Embleya scabrispora: one gene and its partner. Each later gene encodes a partner of the first gene's protein in a complex. Links are inferred from orthologs where the notes say so. Each region holds a gene or a part of one and is shown on either strand. Other genes may lie near its edges. The genes, in order: tig and rpsG.

The links.
Region 2: the proteins of tig (region 1) and rpsG are in contact, whole or in part, in a crystal structure (PDB 3GTY), measured with the Thermotoga maritima proteins. The link is inferred for Embleya scabrispora from one-to-one orthologs. Residues at the interface, in WP_004081061.1 of Thermotoga maritima: Glu122, Val124, Val129, Leu130, Tyr133, Glu188, Gly259, Ile262, Tyr263, Glu266, Ser270, Glu273, Gln274, Glu277, Arg308, Gln311, Ile312, Ser315, Tyr316, Glu325, Arg329, Arg336, Leu363, Phe366, Trp367, Arg373, Leu377, Arg381, Leu384, Glu387; in WP_004081843.1 of Thermotoga maritima: Lys34, Lys52, Lys55, Glu59, Arg62, Gln63, Glu66, Asn67, Lys69, Val71, Arg95, Ala109, Lys110, Lys111, Gly112, Arg113, Pro114, Glu117, Glu121, Ile124, Ala125, Tyr127, Asn128, Asn129, Thr130, Gly131, Lys135, Asp139, Arg142, Met143.

Annotation. Positions count from the first base shown.
Region 1 is NZ_MWQN01000001.1:4,546,697-4,558,034, reverse strand. What follows is about bases 4,979-7,798. They hold tig (trigger factor), read right to left. Parts: upstream 7,193-7,798; coding sequence 5,765-7,192; downstream 4,979-5,764. Other genes in these bases: B4N89_RS20115 (DMT family transporter), read right to left, coding at 7,794-7,798; B4N89_RS51520 (ATP-dependent Clp protease proteolytic subunit), read right to left, coding at 4,979-5,336. In the rest of the region: B4N89_RS20160 (valine--tRNA ligase), read right to left, coding at 1-743; B4N89_RS20155 (hypothetical protein), read left to right, coding at 1,014-1,727; B4N89_RS20150 (hypothetical protein), read left to right, coding at 1,849-2,508; ATP-dependent Clp protease ATP-binding subunit ClpX, read right to left, coding at 2,553-3,833; B4N89_RS20140 (ATP-dependent Clp protease proteolytic subunit), read right to left, coding at 3,996-4,658; more of B4N89_RS51520, read right to left, coding at 4,764-4,978; more of B4N89_RS20115, read right to left, coding at 7,799-8,630; B4N89_RS20110 (ADP-ribosylglycohydrolase family protein), read left to right, coding at 8,762-9,655; B4N89_RS20105 (hypothetical protein), read left to right, coding at 9,940-10,734; B4N89_RS20095 (sensor domain-containing protein), read left to right, coding at 11,060-11,338. UniProt on the Bacillus subtilis protein: Involved in protein export. Acts as a chaperone by maintaining the newly synthesized protein in an open conformation. Functions as a peptidyl-prolyl cis-trans isomerase.
Region 2 is NZ_MWQN01000001.1:2,576,445-2,587,808, forward strand. Bases 8,519-11,364 are described here. They hold rpsG (30S ribosomal protein S7), read right to left. Parts: upstream 10,254-11,364; coding sequence 9,783-10,253; downstream 8,519-9,782. Other genes in these bases: fusA (elongation factor G), read right to left, coding at 8,519-9,740; rpsL (30S ribosomal protein S12), read right to left, coding at 10,253-10,627; B4N89_RS50690 (DUF4190 domain-containing protein), read right to left, coding at 11,078-11,364. Also shown: rplN (50S ribosomal protein L14), read right to left, coding at 1-349; rpsQ (30S ribosomal protein S17), read right to left, coding at 412-693; rpmC (50S ribosomal protein L29), read right to left, coding at 690-923; rplP (50S ribosomal protein L16), read right to left, coding at 923-1,342; rpsC (30S ribosomal protein S3), read right to left, coding at 1,348-2,220; rplV (50S ribosomal protein L22), read right to left, coding at 2,220-2,564; rpsS (30S ribosomal protein S19), read right to left, coding at 2,608-2,889; rplB (50S ribosomal protein L2), read right to left, coding at 2,901-3,737; rplW (50S ribosomal protein L23), read right to left, coding at 3,772-4,113; rplD (50S ribosomal protein L4), read right to left, coding at 4,110-4,787; rplC (50S ribosomal protein L3), read right to left, coding at 4,793-5,437; rpsJ (30S ribosomal protein S10), read right to left, coding at 5,451-5,759; tuf (elongation factor Tu), read right to left, coding at 6,284-7,477; more of fusA, read right to left, coding at 7,611-8,518.

The DNA of each region.
Region 1 (11,338 bases):
TCGTCGCTCGGGTGCACCGCGACGGCCGTGTCGCCGAGCATGGTCTCGGCGCGGGTGGTGGCCACCACGATCGAGGCGTCGCCGTCGCCGTAGCGAATCGAGACCAGCTCGCCCTCGTCGTCCTGGTGCTCGACCTCGATGTCGGAGATCGCGGTCAGACAGCGCGGGCACCAGTTGATGATGCGCTCGGCGCGGTAGATCAGCTCGTCGTCGTAGAGCCGCTTGAAGATGGTCTGCACGGCCCGGGACAGGCCCTCGTCCATGGTGAACCGCTCGCGCGACCAGTCGACGCCGTCGCCGAGCCGGCGCATCTGGCCGAGGATCCGCCCGCCGTACTCTTCCTTCCACTGCCAGACCCGGTCCACGAACGCCTCGCGGCCCAGGTCGTGCCGCGACTTGCCCTCCTTGGCCAGTTCGCGCTCGACCACGTTCTGGGTGGCGATGCCGGCGTGGTCCATGCCGGGCAGCCACAGCGCCTCGAAGCCCTGCATGCGCTTGCGGCGGGTGAGCGCGTCCATCAGCGTGTGCTGGAACGCGTGACCGAGGTGCAACTGCCCGGTCACGTTCGGCGGCGGGATGACGATCGTGTACGGCGGCTTGTCGCTCTTGGCGTCGGCCTCGAACCAACCCGCGGCTACCCAGCGCTCGTACAGTTTCCCCTCTACCTCGGCGGGGGTGTACTGGGAGGGAAGGGCCTGCGGCTGCTCGGCGGCAGCGGCTGCGGGAGTGGTGTTCTCGGTCACCGCCCCAGTCTACGGAAGGCGCGTGGGCGCCTTCGACGCGGCAAGCCGACGGCGGGCGGGCGGCGGGCGGGGGGCGACGACGCGGCCGGCGCGGGCCGGTTTCGCGTCGACGACGTCTCGCGCTTGTCACCGTGCTGTCACCGCGACCCCGCCGGCCGGCGGGCACCGCTAGCTTGCGGTACAAGCCGTTCCGGTTTCGCCGATCACGCGTCGGTCGCAGCGCCGGGAGCGGCCCGATGTCCGTGAGTTCTCGAATCCGGGGGGATCTTCGTGCGTACTCGCACCGCGACACTGCTCACCGCCGCCACCTTCTCGCTGCTCGGGGCCACCGTGCTGACGGGTTGCGGGGCCAAGGACGACAAGGACGACAAGAGCGGCCCGGCACAGGCCGCCACGACGGCGCCGCCGGAGAAGGTCCTGTCGACCGCGACCGTCACGAAGCCGCCGACCCTGCCGCCCGGCAAGAACGTGTCGACCGCGCCGTCGACGTCGGCCCCGTCGGGCCGGCCGGCCGGCTCGGACGGTGTCCCGCGGCTCCGGCCGTCCGCCCAGGCCGGTGGCCTGGTCCGGCTGCCGGACGGGCCGAGCGACGTCCCGGTCGATCCGGGCGAGGTGCGCTCGCCGGCGAACAACGTACTGGTCGCGGCGTACGGCGCGGCCGGGTCCGGCCCGCGCTCGGTGTTGTTCGTCGGGGTGGACGGGATGACCGGGATCGACGGGAAGCGCCTGGAGCACATGGTCCGCGGCATGGTCGACCACGTGAACGCCACCGAGGGCGGCGTTCCGGCGGGGCTCTCCATGAAGGGCTACGACCCGGGCCCGCTGGGCGGCACCCTGGAGTGTGTACCGGCCCAGGACGCCCGGCCGGCGGCGATCTGCGGATGGGCGGACCGGTACACCACGGCCGTCGCGTACTTCGACCGGTTGTCGGCGGACCAGGCCGCGGTGAAGTTCAAGGCGATGCGCGCGGACCTGGAGAAGTAGCGCCCGTCGGCGACGCGCGGGCCCGGCCGGTCGAACACCGGTTCGCGCGTCGCCTCGCGGCCCCGCCGTCGTTGTACCGGGTACCGATGACGTACGGCCGGACCACGGGGCGGTGGGGGCGATGGGCGACGGATACGGCGGCGGGCAGGGGCCCGGGACGGGCGGGGCGGGGTATCCGTTCGGCCCGCCGGGCCACCCGGACCCGGGCGGGAGCCGGTCGCGGGAACGGCTCGTGCTCCTGGCCGGCGTACTCGGCAGCGCGCTGGTGGTGACCGCCGCCGTGGTGACCGTGCTGCTGCTCCTGGACACCGGCGGCGACGGGGCCCGCACACCGCGTGGCCTGCCCACCGCACCGGCCGCCGCACGGATGTCCGGGCCGCTCGCGATGCCTGCCGCGATCGAGGGCCGCGGGCCGGTGGCCCGCACCGAACTCCCGCCTGCGGTGGCCGAGTTGTCCGCGACGATGGCCCGCACCTTCACCGACGTGCGCACCGAGGTCTTCGGCGGCGCACAGACCCGGGAGACGGTGTTGCTGACCCTGGCGAGCAGGCGCGAGACGGCGCCGATGGCCTACGTCAGGGACTTCGTACCGGCGGTCGCGACGCCCGAGGAGGCGCCGGTGCCCGGCGGTCCGCCGGGGCTGCTCCGGTGCTGGCACAACCCCACCACGGCGATGTGCCTGTGGGGCGACGAGCACGATCTGATCTACGTCAGCGACGGCGCGGGCACGGCCCACGCCCGCCTGGTGATCGCCAACGTGTACGCGGGTACCGCCCGATAGGCCATCGGGGTCGGGGCCGGCACGCCGGCCCGACCCGGCCTCGATCAGGCGCTCTTGTCGCGCCGCTCGCGCTTGACCACGTCGCGCGGCACCAGCGTGGGGTTGACGTGCTTGAGCACCACCTGGTCGGTGACCACCACGCGGGCCACGTCCTTGCGGGACGGGACCTCGTACATCACCGACTGGAGCACCTCTTCGAGGATCGCGCGCAGGCCGCGGGCACCGGTGCCGCGCATGATCGCCTGATCGGCGATCGCCTCCAGCGCCTCCATCTCGAAGTCCAACTCGACGCCGTCGAGTTCGAACAGCCGGCGGTACTGCTTGACCAGCGCGTTCTTGGGCTCGGTCAGGATCTGGATCAGCGCCTCGCGGTCCAGGTTGTGCACCGAGGTGAGCACCGGCAGTCGGCCGATGAACTCGGGGATCATGCCGAACTTGAGCAGGTCCTCGGGCATCACGTCGGCGAACGAGTCGGCGCTCTCCACATCGCGCTTGGAGCGGATCTGCGCGCCGAAGCCGATGCCCTTGCGACCGACCCGGCCCTCGATGATCTTCTCCAGGCCGGCGAACGCGCCGCCCACGATGAACAGCACGTTCGTCGTGTCGATCTGGATGAACTCCTGGTGCGGGTGCTTGCGCCCGCCCTGCGGCGGCACACTCGCGGTGGTGCCCTCGATGATCTTCAGCAGCGCCTGCTGGACACCCTCGCCGGACACGTCGCGGGTGATCGAGGGGTTCTCGCTCTTGCGAGCGATCTTGTCCACCTCGTCGATGTAGATGATCCCGGTCTCGGCCTTCTTGACGTCGTAGTCGGCCGCCTGGATCAGCTTGAGGAGGATGTTCTCCACATCCTCGCCGACGTAGCCCGCCTCGGTGAGCGCGGTCGCGTCGGCGATGGCGAACGGCACGTTGAGCATCCGCGCCAGGGTCTGCGCCAGGAGCGTCTTGCCGCAGCCGGTCGGCCCGAGCAGCAGGATGTTCGACTTGGCCAACTCCACGCCGTCGTCGCGCGAGGCCTTGCCCGCCTCGCCGGCCTGGACCCGCTTGTAGTGGTTGTACACCGCCACCGAAAGCGCCTTCTTGGCGACTTCCTGCCCGACCACGTAGCCGTCGAGGAATTCGTAGATCTCCCGCGGCTTGGGAAGCTCCTCGAACTTCAACTCGGAGGACTCGGAGAGCTCCTCCTCGATGATCTCGTTGCACAGGTCGATGCACTCGTCGCAGATGTAGACACCCGGACCGGCAATGAGCTTCTTCACCTGCTTCTGGCTCTTTCCACAGAACGAGCACTTGAGCAGGTCGCCACCGTCACCGATGCGTGCCACGAGGTGCATCTCCTTCGCCTGGGCCCCGGATGTACCGGACCTGGTGCCTGGTCTTTCGACGGTACCCCGCCGGAATCTCCGCTCCCCCGGTTTCCCCCGGTTTTGACCATCAACCGGTCACCGTTGTCCGGTCGGCGGCAAGCCGCCGACCGGGCGGGGACACTAGCCGACGACCTTCCGAGGTGCCGTGATCTCGTCGATGAGGCCGTACGCGAGCGCCTCTTCGGCCGTCAGAATCTTGTCGCGCTCGATGTCGTCGCGAATCTGCTCGATCGGCTTGGTCGTGTGCTTGGCGAGCATCGTCTCCAGCATGGTGCGCATGCGCTGGATCTCACGAGCCTGGATCTCCAGGTCGCTGACTTGCGCGCGCCCGGTTTCACTGTACGGCTGGTGGATGAGAATGCGGGAGTTCGGCAGCGCCATTCGCTTGCCCGGAGTTCCCGCGGCGAGCAGCACGGCCGCGGCGGAGGCCGCCTGGCCCATGCACACCGTCTGGATGTCGGGGCGCACGAACTGCATCGTGTCGTAGATCGCGGTGAGCGCCGTGAAGGACCCGCCGGGCGAGTTGATGTACATCGAGATGTCCCGATCGGGGTCCATCGACTCGAGCGTCAGGAGCTGCGCCATCACGTCGTTGGCCGACGCGTCGTCGACCTGGACGCCGAGGAAGATGATCCGCTCTTCGAACAGCTTGGTGTACGGGTCCTGCTCGCGGTAGCCCTGCGACGTGCGCTCGATGAAGCGCGGCAGGACATAGCGGCTCTCGGCGCTGCGCGAGGCCAGGGGTGCCAGGCCCTCGGGCCGGTGGAACAGATTGTCGTTCATGAAATCTCAGCCCTCCGGGACTGCGGACTCGACTCGGTTGCCGGGCGACCGGTGACCGCCGTCAGCGCTTGTCGGCTGTGCGGTCGGTCGGTACGGACGCCGGGATCAGCTGGTGCTGCCGGTGTTGGGAACCTCGGCCGCACTGCGAACGACGTGGTCCACCAGGCCGTATTCCTTGGCCTCTTCGGCGGAGAACCAGCGGTCGCGGTCCGAGTCGTGCTCGATCTTCTCGGGGGTCTGCCCGGAATGGTGTGCGATCAGGCGAGTCATCTTGCGCTTGGTGCGCAGCAGCTGCTCGGCCTGGATCTTGATGTCGGACGCCGAGCCGCCGAGGCCGGCGGACGGCTGGTGCATCAGGATCTCGGAGTTGGCCAGCGCGATGCGCTTGCCGGGGGCTCCGGCGGTCAACAGGAACTGGCCCATCGAGGCGGCCAGGCCCATCGCGACGGTCGCGACATCGTTGCTGATCCACTGCATCGTGTCGTAGATCGCCATACCGGCGGTGATGGAGCCACCGGGCGAGTTGACGTAGAGCCAGATGTCCTTTTCCGGGTCCTCCGCGTTCAGCAGCAGAAGCTGGGCGGAGATCGCGTTGGCGATCTGGTCCTCGACGACCGAGCCGAGGAAGATGATCCGCTCGCGCAGCAACCGGTTGTAGACCTGGTCGTCGAGCCCCATCCCACCCGGCTGAGATGCACGCGAAGTGGGCACCGCGAGCCCCGGAGTCACGATCTGCGGATTCGTCACGTATCCACCTGCTCGTTTCCGACGGCAATCCCGAGCCGTCACGAAGTCGACCTTGGGAGGCACCTGCGTTTGTGGCGGGTGACCCCCTTCGTACAGCGACCCTAACGCGCGGATCGTCGCAGGCCATCCCAGACTCAGGACTGTTCGCCCAGAGCGCAGCAGGGCGATATCCGGCCGGTGCCGGGGTAGTCGCGCGCGGATCCGACCCGGATCGACCGCCGGGCACCGGATGCCTCCGCCGAGGCGTGTGCGCCCCTCTGCGGGCCTGCGGAGCATGCCGACGGGCCCGGCCCCCGCCGAAGCGGGGACCGGGCCCGGGTGTCGCGTGCCGCGCCGGCCGTGGCCGGTGCGCGAGTGGATCAGGCCTCGGCCTTGTCCGCCGCGGTCTCGTCCGTGGTGGCCTCGTCCGTCGCCGCGGCCTCTTCGGTCTCGGCGTGGTCGTGGCCCTCGTGGTCGTCCGCGTGCAGGTCGACACCGAGGCCGACCTCGTTGCCCGAGGCGTCCTTGGCCTTGGCGCTCTTGGCGATGACCTCGAGGGCCTTGCCGCGGGCGACCTCGCCGACCAGGACCGGCACGTAGCCGGACTGCATGACCTGCTGGGCGAACTGGTCGGGGCTCATGCCGGACTGCTGCGCCCGCTGGATGAGGTGCTGGGTCAGCTCTTCCTGGTTGACGGAGAGCTGCTCCTTCTTCACGACCTCGTCGAGCACGAACTGGGCGCGCATGCCCTTGCGCACGCTGTCCTGGAGCTCTTCCTCGTACTCCTCGGCGGTCTGGCCCTGGATCTCCAGCCACTTGGCCAGGTCCATGCCCATCATGCCGAGCTGCTGCTCCAGCTGACCGCGGCGCTGCTCGATCTCCTCGGTGACGATGCTCTCCGGCAGCGGCACCTCGATCTGCTCCAGCAGGGCTTCGAGGACCTTGTCCCGGCCCTCGTTCTGCTGGTCGTGCAGCTTCTGGTGGTCCAGCTTCTCGCGCAGGTCCGCCTTCAGCTCGTCCAGCGTGTCGAACTCGCTGGCCAGCTGCGCGAAGTCGTCGTCGAGCTCGGGGAGCTCCTTGGCCTTGACGGTGGTCACCACGACCGAGACCTCGGCCGTCTGCCCGGCGGCGCTGCCGCCCTGGAGCTCGGTCTCGAAGGTCTTGGTCTCGCCGGCCGACGCGCCGATGACGGCGGCGTCGAGGCCGTCCAGCATCGTGTCGCCGCCGATCTGGTACGACATCGCCTTCGCGACGCCGTCCTCCAGGACCTCGCCGTCGACCTTGGCCTCGATGTCGATGACGACGGTGTCGCCCTCGGCCGCGGCCCGCTCGACGGTGTTCAGCGCACCGAAGCGGTCGCGCAGCTCTTCGATCTTCTCGGCGACGTCCTCGTCGGTGACGGTGATGTCATCGACCTCGACCTCGATGCCGGAGTAGTCCGGCAGCTCGATCTCGGGACGGGTGTCGACCTCTGCGGTGAACTTCAGATCGGCGCCGCCGGCCAGCTCGGTCACGTCGGTGACCTCGGTGACCTCGGGCTGGCCCAGCACGCGCAGCTCGTTCTCCTCGACGGCCTTGCCGTACGACGAGGACAGGATGTCGTCGAACGCCTCGACGAAGACGGCCTCGCGACCGAAGCGCTGGTCGATGATGCGCGCCGGGATCTTGCCCTTGCGGAAGCCCGGGACCGTCACCTGCTTGCCGATCTTCTTGTACGCCGCGTCGAGGCTGGGCTTCAGCTCCTCGGAGGGAACCTCGACGGTGAGCCGAACCCGGGTCGGGTTCAACGTCTCGACGGCGCTCTTCACGGTAAGGGTCTCCTTGCTGCGGGCTGTTCTTCCGGGCCTGTGCATCTTGCCTGACGGCACACTGAAGGTTCAGAACCGGTGCTACCGATCCATCCTGCAGCGAATTCTCGATGTGGTGGTCGGGGCGGGGAGACTCGAACTCCCGATCTCCTGCTCCCAAAGCAGGCGCGCTAGCCACTACGCTACGCCCCGTGGCGCCCGATGAAGTCTAGAGGACGACACGCTAGAGTCTGCACTGGCCGCGCACCAATCCGCTAACCTAGGCGCCACGTGCACGCCACACCAGCTGCGGGTGTAGCTCAATGGTAGAGCCCTAGCCTTCCAAGCTAGTGGTGCGAGTTCGATCCTCGTCACCCGCTCCAAAGGTAAAGGCCCAGGTCGGAGGTTGTTTCTCCGAACTGGGCCTTTGTCGTGCCCGGACACGGCTCGCGGGGGCTGCGGCCTTGACTCGGTGGGCCTCGGTCCCGACCTTTCCGGGTCGACGCCGGGGTCCTCCGGGTGGATTTTCGGATCTCTTACGCGGCCGACCCGTCCGTGGGACCGATGGATAAAGTCGCCAATCTCACTTTTTGTCCCGGTTGGCCGGCGTTGCTCCGGTGGGCTACGCGATGTTGATCGCGGTGATGCCGAGCAGGACCAGGATCGTGGCGACGAGGCGGTGGCGGCCGTAGGTCTCGTGGAAGACGACCGTGCCGATCACGGCGCCGATCACCACCGAGGTTTCCCGCAGGGCGGCGATCGTGGCCAGGGTTCCTCGGGTCTGGGCCCAGATGACCAGGGTGTACGCGGCGATCGACATGGCGCCGCCGAGCAGGCCCCAGGCGCGTTGCGGGTTGCGCTCACGGGTGGGCTCGCGGCGCAGGTGCAGGACCACGATGGTCGGGGCCGATTCGAGGACGAAGAGCCAGGCCGCGTAGGACATCGCCGAGCCGGAGGAGCGGGCGCCGACGCCGTCCAGGACGGTGTACAGCGCGATCGCGCAGCCGGTGACGAACGCGGCCGCGACGGCGGCGGCCTCGGTTCGGCGCGGTATACCGCCGGCCAGGGCGAGCACGAGCATCCCGACCGAGATCACCACCACGCCGACGGTCTGCGTCACGGTGAGGTATTCGTGCAGCAGGGTCACCCCGATCAGCGCGGTGACCCACGGGGAGGTGCCCCGGGCGATCGGGTACACCTGACCGAAGTCGCCGAGCCGATAGGTCGCGAGCAGCAGCAGGTTGTACACCATGTGCAGGGCGGCCGAGCCGAGCAGCCAGGGCCACGCGCCGGCCGCCGGGACGCCGACGAACGGCAGGCAGACCAGCCCGATGCCCAGGCTCGCCACCTGGATCATGACCATGGTCCCGCGTCGGTCCCCGAGGCCGTGCGCGAGCGCGTTCCAGGCGGCGTGCAACCCGGCCGAGCCGAGTACGGCGGCGGCGACCGCCGGGGTCACGCACGCACCGCGAGCCGGCGGTCGACTCCGGCCACACCGCCCGGGCGGGCGAACTCGCCGCCGGACGCCGGTAGCTGATGGCACGTCATTCGGATCATCCAAGCACGGCGGGCACGATAATGGCCGTCCATATGACTCATCACTCCTCGGCCCTCGCCTCCCTGCGGGGTCTCGCGCTCGGTGACGCTCTGGGCGCCCAGTTCTTCGTTCCCGACAACCTCCGCCGCCTCGCCGACCGTCGCCTTCCGGACGGCGAGTGGCCGTGGACCGACGACACCGAGATGGCCTGCGTCCTGCACGCCGAACTGGTCCGGCGCGGGCGCGTCGACCAGGACGCGTTGGCCCGGGCGTTCGCGGTGCGGCACGACTTCGATCGGGGCTACGGGCCCTCGACGAACCGGATGTTGCGCCTGGTGCGTCAGGGCGGCGACTGGCGGACGTTGGCCGCCGAACCGTTCGACGGGCAGGGCTCGTGGGGCAACGGGGCCGCGATGCGGGTGGCGCCGCTGGGCGCGTGGTTCGCGGCCGACCTCGACGCGGTGGTGGAGCAGGCGGCGCGCTCGGCCGAGGTGACGCACACCCACCCCGAGGGCGTCGCGGGCGCGGTGGCGGTGGCCGTGGCGGCGGCGGGCGCGGCCACCCTGGAGCGGCCGGAGCCGGCCGACTTCATCACCTTCGTCCGGGACCGCACACCCGCCGGCCTGGTCCGCGAACGCCTGGGCGCCGCAGTGGAGTCGGCAAGCCGGACGGACTCTCGCGCGGTGGGTCGCGCGCTCGGCAACGGCCGCCTGGTGAGCGCCCCCGACACCGTCCCGTTCGCGATCTGGTCGGCGGCCCGGCACCTCGACGACTACGCGGCGGCGTTCTGGTCGACCGCGAGCGCGGGCGGCGACGTGGACACGACGTGCGCGATCGTCGGGGGAATCGTCGGTGTCCGCGCCGAGTTGCCGACCGGGTGGGTCGGGCATGTGGAGGCGCTGCCGACGTGGTGGCGCGAGGTGATCGAGGCCGCTCGGCTTAAATAGTTGGCAAAGGTGAGGGTGCTGCATCATGATGAGCGCGCTCTCGTCATCCGGGCCCGGACTCCCCTGCTGTGCAGGGTGGTTCGCGTCGCGTCGGACGGGAGCCCTCGGCCCGTTCGCCGTCGGACGCACGTCTCGTGGGGGGACGTCGATCGGCGCACGGTCGCTGCCACCGCTTTCCTGACGGCCGATCACATCCCGTCGGTCCGCGCCGCCTCGTCCGCTCCCTCGTGACGACGCGACGCGGCCCGGGACACGGCCGACCTTCCCCGGAGGATTCCGTCTTCATGCGCAAGTCCCTGTTTCGGTCGAGTTCGCTGGTGCTCATCGGTTCGGTGGTGTTCGCGGCCACCGCGTGCGGCTCCGACGACGACAAGAAGACCGAGGGGAAGCCCGCCGCGAGCAGCACGCCCTCCACGCCCCCGGCCACCGCGCCCGCGCCGGCCGCGGGGGCGCCCGGCGCGGGGGCGCCCGGCGCGCCCGGCGCCTCGGGTGCCCCGGCCGCAACGCCGCTGACCGCCGCACAGTTGGAGAAGGCGCTCCTCACGGCGGCGGAGCTGCCGCAGGGCACCTACCTCACCCGGGAGCCCAAGGGGGCCGGCGAGCGGGTGACGGCGGCGGCGCCCGACTGCCAACCGGTCACCGACCTGCTGCTGCCGCGCCAGGGCGCCGTCAAGCCGGCGGCCGCGGCCCAGGCCGCGGTGACGATCGGCGGCGCCCCGACGCCGTCGGCGGTGATCACGACCGAGTTGTTCGCGTTCGCGGGCACCGACGCGGAAACGGTGCTGGGCAAGGCGCGGACCGCGCTCGCGAAGTGCGGTTCGCTCACCACGAAGGACTCCGAGGGCGAGGCCTCGACGGTCAAGCACGCCGAGGCCGCCCACCCCAAACTGGGCGACGAGACGCTCGCGATCCACAGCACGCCGGAGGACGGCGGCAGCGGCGGGCAGGTCGTGGTCCGCGTCGGCGGCACGCTGGTCGTCGTCAGGATCGTCGAGTTCACCGGCACCACTCCCAAACTGCCGGACACCGCGACGGTGACCAGGCAGGTCGAGAAGGTCGTGGCGGCGGCCAAGGGCTGATCCGGGGCGGTGGGTCGTGCTCCGACCGGCCCACCACCCTCGCCTTCGCCCCCGGAGCGAATCCGACGAGTGGGCGGGCTTTTTGACGGCCGGTCAGGCACCGATGCGGGTGGCGCCGGACGGTTGGCAAAGGCGCGGGGCGTCCGCGATGATGAGGCCCCTCGCGTCGCCGACCGATCCCACGCCGGTGGGGGCCGCGCCGCGCCGCCTCGTGGCATGCGGCCGGCGGTGGCGGTTCGTGTTCGGCTCGCTCGTGTGGTTCCGGTCGTCCGGATCGTTCCGACCCCGCGGCGGGTCGGGTCCGTTGCTTCGGAGGAAGGCGCGCATGCGCAAGATCGTGATCCGGGTGGGCACGGCGGCGGTTGCCGGGGCCCTGCTTCTGGCCGCCACCGCGTGTGGCCGGGACGAGAAGGCGCTGGCACGCGAGTACGAGGCGGGTCGGGCGACCGCGCCCGCCGCGGGCAGGGCCGCCGTACCGTCGGCGCCGGCCGCCACGACTCCGACCGCCGAGGCCGCGCCGAGTGTGGCTCCGCCGGCCGCGACCACCGCGCCGGGGGAGCCGCCGCCGGCGCTGCCGCCCATCGAGGAGTCGTTCGGGCCGACC
Region 2 (11,364 bases), 2.0 Mb from region 1 along the record:
GCGAGATGATCTTCATGAACTTCTTCTCGCGAAGCTCACGGCCGACCGGGCCGAAAATACGGGTGCCACGGGGTTCGCCATCGTTCTTCAGGACGACGGCGGCGTTCTCGTCGAAGCGGATGTAGGAGCCGTCGACACGCCGGCGCTCCTTGACCGTCCGCACGACGACCGCCTTGATGACGTCGCCCTTCTTCACGTTGCCACCGGGGATCGCGTCCTTGACGGTGGCAACGATGACGTCCCCGATGCCCGCGTAGCGCCGGCCGGAGCCACCGAGCACACGGATGCAGAGAATCTCCTTCGCACCCGTGTTGTCGGCGACTCGCAGTCGCGACTCCTGCTGGATCACGTCTAACTCCTGATCGTCACGTCGCGGTCACGACCCACGGATGGTGGGGCGACCGGCGCTCGCTACTTGGCCTTTTCGAGGATCTCGACGATGCGCCAGCGCTTGCTGGCGGACAGCGGCCGAGTCTCCATGAGGACGACACGGTCACCGACGCCACAGGCGTTCTGCTCGTCGTGAGCCTTCAGCTTGTTCGTGCGGCGGATGACCTTGCCGTACATCGGGTGCTTCACGCGGTCCTCGACGGCGACGACGACGGTCTTGTCCATCTTGTCGCTGACGACGAGGCCCTCACGGGTCTTGCGGAATCCCCGGGCTGCTTCAGTCATCTCAGTCTTCTCGCTCACGCCGCGCCTCCGGTCTCCTGCACGTCGATGCCCAGCTCGCGCTCGCGCATCAGCGTGTAGATCCGGGCGATGTCCTTACGGACAGCCTTGAGCCGCCCGTGGTTTTCGAGCTGCCCGGTCGCCGCCTGGAAACGGAGGTTGAACAGCTCCTCCTTGGCTTCGCGGAGCTTGGCGACGATCTCCTCGTCACCGAGTTCGCGGAGCTCGGACGCCTTGGTAACGGCCGCCATCACGCCTCACCAGCCTCGCGCCGGACGATCCGGCACTTCATCGGCAGCTTGTGCACGGCGCGGGTGAGCGCCTCACGAGCCACCTTCTCGTTCGGGTACGACAGTTCGAACATCACCCGACCGGGCTTGACGTTCGCGACCCACCACTCGGGCGAGCCCTTACCGGAACCCATGCGGGTCTCGGCAGGCTTCTTGGTCAGCGGACGGTCGGGGTAGATGTTGATCCACACCTTGCCACCACGGCGGATGTGCCGGGTGATGGCGATACGAGCGGACTCGATCTGACGGTTGGTGACGTACGCCTGGCCGAGGGCCTGGATGCCGTACTCGCCGAACGCCAGTTCCGTACCGCCCTTGGCGCGGCCACCACGCTTGGGGTGGTGCTGCTTGCGGTGCTTGACCCTGCGGGGGATCAGCATCGGGGTCAGGCCTCCGATCCGGATTCGGGCGCCGAGTTCACAGCCTCGGCCGCCGGCGCGGAACCGGTGTCCGAGGAACCGGTGGCCTGCGCGTCGTTCTGCTGCGGACGTCCGCCGCGGCCACCACGGCCACCGCGCTCGCCACCACGACCGCCGCCGCCACCCTCGCCGCGGCGGGGACGCTCGGGAGCGCCACCACGGGCGGGACGGTTGCTGGCACGCGCCGCGGCGTTCTCGGCACGGACCTCGGCGATGTTCTTCACGTCGCCCTTGTAGATCCACACCTTCACACCGATGCGACCGAACGTCGTACGGGCCTCGAAGAAGCCGTAGTCGACGTTGGCGCGCAGCGTGTGCAGCGGCACCCGACCCTCGCGGTAGAACTCCGAACGGGACATCTCGGCCCCACCCAGACGACCACCGCACTGGATCTTGATGCCCTTGGCCCCGGCCTTCATGGAGCTCTGCATCGCCTTGCGCATCGCGCGGCGGAAGGACACGCGGCTCGAAAGCTGCTCGGCCACACCCTGCGCGACCAGCTGGGCGTCCACCTCGGGGTTCTTGACCTCGAGGATGTTCAGCTGGACCTGCTTGCCGGTGAGCTTCTCCAGCTCACCGCGGATGCGGTCGGCCTCCGCACCACGACGGCCGATGACGATGCCCGGCCGGGCGGTGTGGATGTCGACGCGGACGCGCTCACGGGTGCGCTCGATCTCGACCTTCGAGATCCCGGCGCGCTCCATGCCCTTCGTCATCATCTGACGAATCTTGACGTCCTCGCCGACGTAGTCCTTGTACAGCTTGTCGGCGTACCACCGGGACTTGAAGTCCGTGGTGATGCCGAGACGGAACCCGTGCGGGTTAACCTTCTGGCCCACTAGCGGGTCCTCTCCTTCTCGGCGACAACCACGGTGATGTGGCTGGTGCGCTTGCGGATGCGGTACGCCCGGCCCTGTGCCCGCGGACGGAAACGCTTGAGGGTCGGACCCTCGTCCACGTAGGCGGAGGACACGTACAGGTTGTTCGTGTCCAGGTTGTGGTTGTGACCGGCGTTGGCAATGGCGCTGTCCAGCACCTTGCCGACCGGCTCACTCGCGGCCTGCGGGGCGAATCGCAGGACCGCCTGGGCCTCCGCGGCGTTCATGCCACGGATGAGGTCCACCACACGGCGGGCCTTCATGGGCGTGACGCGGATGTACCGCGCCTGAGCCCTGGCTTCCATCGACGTCCCCTTGCTCATCTCGATATCCATGCGATTCGCCGCGTCAGCGACGACGCGACTTCCGGTCGTCCTTCTCGTGACCGCGGAAGGTCCGAGTCGGCGCGAACTCGCCGAGCTTGTGGCCGACCATCGACTCGGTCACGAACACCGGGACGTGCTTGCGGCCGTCGTGCACCGCGATCGTGTGGCCCAACATCGCCGGGACGATCATCGAGCGGCGGGACCAGGTCTTGATGACGTTCTTGGTTCCCTTGTCGTTCTGTACGTCCACCTTCTTGATGAGGTGGCCGTCGACGAAGGGTCCCTTCTTCAGACTGCGCGGCATCGAGACTGCTCCTAGCGCTTCTTGTTCGTCTTGCGGCGGCGGATGATGAGCTTGTCGCTGGCCTTCTTCGGCCGACGAGTACGACCCTCGGGCTTGCCCCAGGGGCTCACCGGGTGGCGACCACCGGAGGTCTTGCCCTCACCACCACCGTGCGGGTGGTCGATGGGGTTCATCGCCACACCGCGGACGGTCGGGCGCTTGCCCTTCCAGCGCATGCGACCGGCCTTGCCCCAGTTGATGTTCGACTGCTCGGCATTGCCGATCTCGCCGACCGTCGCCCGGCAGCGCACGTCCACCAGGCGAATCTCGCCCGAGGGCATGCGGAGGGTCGCGTGGGCGCCCTCCTTCGCCAGCAGCTGCACGCTGACACCCGCGGAACGGGCGATCTTCGCGCCGCCACCGGGCCGGAGCTCGATGGCGTGGATGACCGTACCGACCGGGATGTTCCGGAGCGGCATGTTGTTGCCCGGCTTGATGTCGGCGCCCGGACCGTTCTCGATCCGGTCGCCCTGCTTCAGCTTGTTCGGGCACAGGATGTAGCGCTTCTCGCCGTCCGCGTAGTGCAGGAGAGCGATGCGCGCGGTGCGGTTCGGGTCGTACTCGATGTGCGCGACCTTGGCCGGAACGCCGTCCTTGTCGTTGCGCCGGAAGTCGATCAGTCGGTACGCGCGCTTGTGTCCGCCACCCTGGTGGCGAGCGGTCACGCGGCCGTGGTTGTTACGACCACCCTTGCTGTGCAGAGGGCGGACCAGCGACTTCTCCGGCTCGGACCGCGTGATCTCGACGAAGTCGGCGACGCTGGCGCCACGACGGCCCGGCGTCGTCGGCTTGTACTTGCGGATGCCCATGGCTTCTCTTAGTCCTCGTCCGTATCAGCGGCCGTCAGCCGACGGGTCCACCGAAGATGTCGATCCGCTCGCCCTCTGCAAGGGTGACGATCGCGCGCTTCGTGTCCTTGCGCTTGCCGAAACCGGTCTTGGTGCGCTTGCGCTTGCCGACGCGGTTGATCGTGTTGACGCTTTCGACCTTGACCCCGAAGACCGCGATGACGGCCTGCTTGATCTGGGTCTTGTTGGCGTCGGGGTGCACGATGAACGTGTACTTGTTCTCGTCGATGAGCCCGTAGCTCTTCTCCGAGATCACCGGCTTCAGCAGCACGTCGCGCGGGTCGGTGTAGGTCTTGCTGGTGACCTTCGTCGTGCTCTCGACGGTGTCGGTGCTCACGCGATGCTCCCTTCGAGCTCGTCGGAGCCCGCGACCGCCGAGGCAGCCTTCGCCGGTCCGGCGATGAAGCGCTCCAGAGCGGCCTTCGTGAAGACCACGTCGTCGGAGACGAGCACGTCGTAGGTGTTCAGCTGCCCGACCTCGAGCACGTGCACCTGCGGGAGGTTGCGAGCGCTCAGCCAGGCGGCGGTGTCGGACTTCTCGACGACCAGGAGCAGGTTCTTGCGCTCGCTGATCTTGCCGAGGAGGGTCTTCGCGGCCTTGACCGAAGGCGTCTCGCCCTCGACCAGCGCGGAGACGCAGTGGATGCGCTCGTGCCGAGCCCGGTCCGAGAGGGCGCCGCGCAGGGCGGAGGCCTTCATCTTCTTCGGGGTCCGCTGCTCGTAGTCGCGCGGCACGGGACCGTGCACGACGCCACCACCGGCGAACTGCGGCGCGCGGGTCGAGCCCTGACGGGCGCGACCGGTGCCCTTCTGGCGGTACGGCTTGCGCCCACCGCCGCGGACCTCGCCACGAGTCTTGGTCTTGTGCGTGCCCTGACGGGCGGCGGCGAGCTGCGCCACGACGACCTGGTGGATCGTCGGGATGCTCACCTGGACGTCGAAGATCCCCGCGGGGAGCTCGATCGTCCCGGACTTGTCGCCGGCGGGCGAAAGAACGTCAATGCTGGTCATGAGATTCACACACCCTTCGCCGCAGTGCGCACCAGAACCAGGCCGCCGTTCGGACCGGGGACCGCACCCTTGATCAGGAGCAGGCCCTTCTCCGCGTCCACGGCGTGAACGGTCAGGTTCTGGGTGGAGACGCGCTCGTTGCCCATGCGGCCCGCCATGCGCACACCCTTGAACACACGACCCGGGGTGGCGCAGCCACCGATCGAGCCGGGCGAGCGGTGCTTGCGCTGCGTACCGTGCGAGCTGCCGAGACCCTTGAAGCCATGTCGCTTCATGACACCGGCCGTGCCCTTACCCTTCGAGGTGCCCATGACGTCGACCTTTTGGCCGGCCTCGAACACATCGGCGGTGATCTCCTGCGCCAGCGTGTACTCGCCGGCGTCGGAGGTGCGGAGCTCGACCAGGTGGCGACGCGGGGTCACACCGGCCTTGGCGAAGTGGCCGGCGAGCGGCTTGTTCACCTTGCGCGGGTCGATCGCGCCGAACGCGATCTGGACGGCGGAGTAGCCGTCGACCTCGCTGTTGCGGACCTGGGTCACGACGCACGGCCCGGCCTCGACCACAGTCACTGGAACGACGCGGTTGTTCTCGTCCCAGACCTGGGTCATGCCGAGCTTCTTGCCCAGGATGCCCTTCATCTGCTTCGTCATCGTCGGTGCGTCCTCAGAGCTTGATCTCGATGTCGACGCCGGCCGGCAGGTCGAGACGCATGAGCGAGTCGACCGTCTTCGGCGTGGGGTCGAGGATGTCGATGAGCCGCTTGTGAGTGCGCATCTCGAAGTGCTCGCGCGAGTCCTTGTACTTGTGCGGCGAGCGGATGACGCAGTACACGTTCTTCTCGGTCGGCAGCGGCACCGGTCCCGCAACCTGCGCACCAGTACGCGTCACCGTCTCGACGATCTTCTTCGCCGAGCTGTCGATGACCTCGTGGTCGTAGGCCTTGAGCCTGATGCGGATCTTCTGTCCCGCCATGGCTGCTTCGAATTCCTTCTCTCGTACCGCTGCGGATCACCCCCGCTGACACGGGGAGAAGACTTGGGCTGAAAACCCCTCGGGGTTTCCCTTCCCCGCCGACCCCCGCGGTCGGGCGTGTCGCCTTGTTGCTCACAAGCGCCCCTTGGAAACCCTTACGGGCGGCCTGGGGGCCTGGGCAACGTACGCTCGGCGTCACCTTCGCTGCGGCAAGCGAAAGGACGGCACGAGGTCACTAAGCGACGACGCCGGCTGCATGGGTGGCAGGACAGAAGTCCACCGATTGTTCGGAGCCAACGGGGGCCGCGCTACGTACCGTCTTCGCGACAGGCACGGCGCAGCCCGTTGTCCATCCGAGCAACTTGGCTAGTATGCCCCACCGATGGCGGGCTTGGCCAATCGAGCGGCTCCCCCGGGATGGAGAGAGCCCCCGAGCAATGGATATCCGGTCCCACCTAGGGGGTGGAATCGATCCGGACAAAGCCCCGCCCGCCGACCCAGGTGGACCGGCGGGCGGGATTTCATCACTTCTTGATCTTGACGACCTGGCCGGCGCCCACGGTGCGGCCACCCTCGCGGATGGCGAAACGCAGGCCCTCTTCCATGGCGATCGGCTGGATCAGCGCGACGTCCATGCCGGTGTTGTCACCCGGCATGACCATCTCGGTGCCCTCGGGGAGGGTCACCACGCCGGTCACGTCCGTCGTACGGAAGTAGAACTGCGGCCGGTAGTTGTTGAAGAAGGGGGTGTGACGGCCACCCTCGTCCTTCGACAGGATGTAGACCTGGGCCTCGAAGTCGGTGTGCGGCGTGACCGAACCCGGCTTGATGATGACCTGGCCGCGCTCGACGTCCTCGCGCTTGATGCCGCGGAGGAGCAGACCGACGTTCTCGCCCGCCTGGCCCTCGTCGAGCAGCTTGCGGAACATCTCGATGCCGGTGACCGTGGTGGTGGTCTTGGTCTCCTTGATGCCGACGATGTCGACAGTCTCGTTGACCTTGACGATGCCACGCTCGATGCGGCCGGTGACGACCGTGCCACGACCGGTGATCGTGAAGACGTCCTCGACGGGCATGAGGAACGGCTTGTCGGTGTCACGCGGCGGGGTCGGGATCGCCTCGTCGACGGCGGCCATCAGCTCGAGGAGCTTGCCACCCCACTCCTTGTCGCCCTCGAGCGCCTTGAGCGCCGAGACCCGCACGACCGGAAGGTCGTCGCCCGGGAACTCGTACTCGGAGAGGAGCTCGCGCACCTCGAGCTCGACGAGCTCCAGGATCTCCTCGTCGTCCACCATGTCGGCCTTGTTCAGCGCGACCACGATGTACGGAACGCCGACCTGGCGGGCCAGGAGCACGTGCTCCTTGGTCTGCGGCATCGGGCCGTCGGTGGCGGCGACCACGAGGATCGCGCCGTCCATCTGCGCGGCACCGGTGATCATGTTCTTGATGTAGTCGGCGTGCCCGGGGCAGTCGACGTGCGCGTAGTGACGGTTCTCCGTCTGGTACTCGACGTGCGCGATCGAGATCGTGATACCGCGCTGCCGCTCCTCCGGCGCCTTGTCGATCTGGTCGAACGGCGTGAAGGGGTTCAGGTCCGGGTACGCGTCGTGCAGCACCTTGGTAATCGCCGCGGTCAGCGTCGTCTTACCGTGGTCGATGTGACCAATGGTGCCGATGTTGACGTGCGGCTTAGTCCGCTCGAACTTAGCCTTCGCCACTGGGGTCCTCCTGTGGACTGGTTCTTTACGCCGTACGACGTCGGGTATCGGGGGTGAGCCGGGGCGGAGGCCCCGGAGTCCGTCTACGGACCCCGGGTCCCCCAGGTATCGCTGGTGCCGCGCCTGCGGGAAATTACTCGCCGCGCGACTTGGCGATGATCTCCTCGGCGACGTTCCTCGGAACCTCGGCGTAGGAGTCGAACTGCATGGAGTAGCTCGCGCGACCCGAGGTCTTGCTGCGGAGGTCGCCGACATAGCCGAACATCTCCGACAGCGGGACCAGAGCCTTGACGACACGCGCACCGAAGCGCTCGTCCATGGCCTGGATCTGGCCGCGACGCGAGTTGAGGTCGCCGATCACATCGCCCATGTAGTCCTCGGGCGTGGTGACCTCGACGGCCATCATCGGCTCGAGAAGAGCCGGCGACGCCTGCCGAGCCGCTTCCTTGAACGCCTGCGAACCGGCGATCTTGAAGGCGAGTTCGGACGAGTCGACCTCGTGGTAGCCACCGTCGATCAGCGTCAGACGCACGCCGACCATCGGGTAGCCCGCGAGCACGCCGTACTGCATGGCCTCCTGCGCGCCCGCGTCGACCGAGGGGATGTACTCCCTCGGGATGCGGCCACCGGTGACCTTGTTGACGAACTCGTACGCGTCGCCCTCGAGCGGCTCGAGCGCGATCTGCACCTTGGCGAACTGACCGGTACCACCGGTCTGCTTCTTGTGCGTGTAGTCCACGCGCTCGACGACCTTGCGGATCGTCTCGCGGTAGGCCACCTGCGGCTTGCCGACGTTGGCCTCCACGCGGAACTCGCGCTTCATCCGGTCGACGAGCACCTCGAGGTGCAGCTCGCCCATGCCACCGATGATGGTCTGGCCGGTCTCCTCCTCGGTGTGCACCTGGAAGGAGGGGTCCTCTGCGGCGAGGGACTGGATGGCGACACCCAGCTTCTCCTGGTCGCCCTTGGACTTCGGCTCGATCGCGACCTCGATGACCGGGGCCGGGAACGTCATCGACTCCAGGATCACCGCGTTCGACGGGTCGCAGAGCGTCTCGCCGGTGGTGGTGTCCTTCAGACCCATCACCGCGATGATGTCGCCCGCGCCGACCGACGGGATCTCCTCACGCTTGTTCGCGTGCATCCGGTAGATCTTGCCGATGCGCTCCTTCTTGCCCTTCACCGAGTTCAGCACGGAGCTGCCGGCTTCCAGGACACCCGAGTAGACCCGGACGAAGGTGAGCTTGCCGAGGTGCGGGTCACGCATGATCTTGAACGCGAGGCCCGCGAAGGGCTCGTCGTCGCTCGGCTGGCGAACGATGACTTCCTCTTCGTTGTTGACCGCGTGACCCTGGATGCCCTCGATGTCGAGCGGCGACGGCAGGTAGCGCACGACCGCGTCGAGCAGGGGCTGGACGCCCTTGTTCTTGAACGCGGTACCGCAGAACACGGGGGTGAACGTGGGCTTGCCCTTGTTCTCACCCTTGGTCGAGGCGATGGTCGCGCGACGGATCGCGGCGATCAGCTGCTCCGTGTCGGGCTCCTGGCCCTCCAGGTACAGCTCCATCATCTGGTCGTCGTATTCGGCGATCGTCTCGAGCAGCTTGCCGCGGTATTCGGCGGCCGCCTCGACGTGCGTGGCCGGGATGTCGACGACGTCGTACATCTCGCCCTTGGCCGCTTCGGCGGACCAGACCAGCGCCTTCATGGCGACCAGGTCGACAACGCCCTGGAAGTCCATCTCGGTGCCGATCGGCAGCTGCATGACCAGCGGAACCGCGCCCAGGCGCGCGTCGATCATGTCGACGCAGCGGTGGAACTCGGCGCCGGTGCGGTCGAGCTTGTTCACGAAGCAGATGCGCGGCACGCCGTACCGGTCGGCCTGACGCCAAACGGTCTCGGACTGCGGCTCCACGCCGGCGACACCGTCGAAGACGGTGACGGCGCCGTCGAGCACGCGCAGCGAACGCTCCACCTCGACGGTGAAGTCGACGTGGCCCGGGGTGTCGATGATGTTGATCGTGTGATCGACGTCGTCGAGCGTCCAGTGACAGGTCGTCGCGGCAGACGTGATGGTGATGCCGCGCTCCTGCTCCTGTTCCATCCAGTCCATGGTGGCAGCGCCCTCATGAACCTCACCGATCTTGTAGTTGACCCCGGTGTAGAACAGGATCCGCTCGGTGGTGGTGGTCTTGCCCGCGTCGATGTGGGCCATGATGCCGATGTTTCGGACCTTGGCCAGATCAAGAGCAGTGGTAGCCATCGTGGCTTGTCTTCTCTCGGCTTCTCGTCGTTGCGGGTGGAACTACCAGCGGTAGTGCGCGAAGGCCTTGTTGGACTCGGCCATCTTGTGGGTGTCCTCGCGGCGCTTGACCGCGGCACCCAGACCGTTGCTCGCGTCCAGCAGCTCGTTCATCAAACGCTCGGTCATCGTCTTCTCGCGACGGGCGCGGGAGTAGCCGACGAGCCAGCGGAGAGCGAGGGTCGTGGAGCGGCCCGGACGGACCTCGACCGGCACCTGGTAGGTCGCGCCACCGACACGGCGGCTGCGGACCTCGAGGGTCGGCTTCACGTTCTCGAGCGCGCGCTTGAGCGTGATGACCGGGTCGGTACCGGTCTTCTCGCGGCAGCCTTCGAGCGCGCCATAGACGATCTTCTCGGCGACGGAGCGCTTGCCGCTCATCAGGACCTTGTTCACCAGCGAGGTGACCAGCGGCGAGTTGTAAACCGGGTCGATGATGACCGGTCGCTTGGGGGCAGGGCCCTTACGCGGCATTAGCTCTTCTCCTTCTTCGCGCCGTAGCGGCTGCGCGCCTGCTTGCGGTTCTTGACACCCTGGGTGTCGAGCGAACCACGGATGATCTTGTAGCGGACACCGGGGAGGTCCTTCACACGACCACCGCGAACGAGCACGATGGAGTGCTCCTGGAGGTTGTGACCCTCGCCGGGAATGTAGGCCGTCACCTCGATGCCACTCGTGAGGCGCACACGCGCGACCTTGCGAAGCGCAGAGTTCGGCTTCTTCGGCGTCGTCGTGTAAACACGGGTGCACACGCCGCGACGCTGCGGGCTCCCCTTGAGCGCCGGAGTCTTGGCCTTGTCGACCTTGTCCTGGCGGCCCTTTCGGACCAGCTGCTGGATCGTGGGCACCGCGTCTCCGTCTTCTTCGTGCCGAGCGGTCTTTTTGAAGCGACTGCAATGTCTGAATCGGCCTGCATCCCGGTCGACGCCGGAACCACCGGCAAGCCCGACCCCCGCGGTCGGGCGTGTCGCCCGGTCTTGGGAGTGTGCTTGCTCAGGAGGCTGCGGGTCGGTCTCCCGCGCCCTCTCACGCACGCATCCCGAGAGGTTTGCGGTGAGCGCAGGCACAAGAGCCCGGGGACACCCCAGGCACAAGGAGAGAGACTACCTACCACAGCAGCAGAGGTCAAAGCGAAAAGAAAGACCCCCACCACGACACCGAATCCGACGCTCTCACGCTGGTGGAGCACCGATTCGCTCGGGCCGATATGTCACTCTCCGGGCCCCACCGTACCCGGCATCGCGGCAAGAGGCGAACGAGCGCACGGGGCCGCTCCCCCGGGCGGGCCGGGCTTCGGGTCAGCGCACGCCGCTTCCTCCGACGAGCAGGCCGAGGTAATCGGAATACCCGTGGTCGTGCCCGGAATCGACGATGAGCGCCACGATCACCACCGCGAGCACCGCCATGCCGACCCAGCCGAGCACCACGCCGGCGATCGCCATGCCGCGGCCCTCCTGGCCGGTGCGGGCGGTCTGGGCCAGGGCTATGTGCCCGAAGATCACCGCGAGCAGGCTGCCGAGCCAGTAGATCCAGACGATGCCCAGGATCATCGACGCGATGGCCAGGCCGTTGGTGCCCGGCTGGG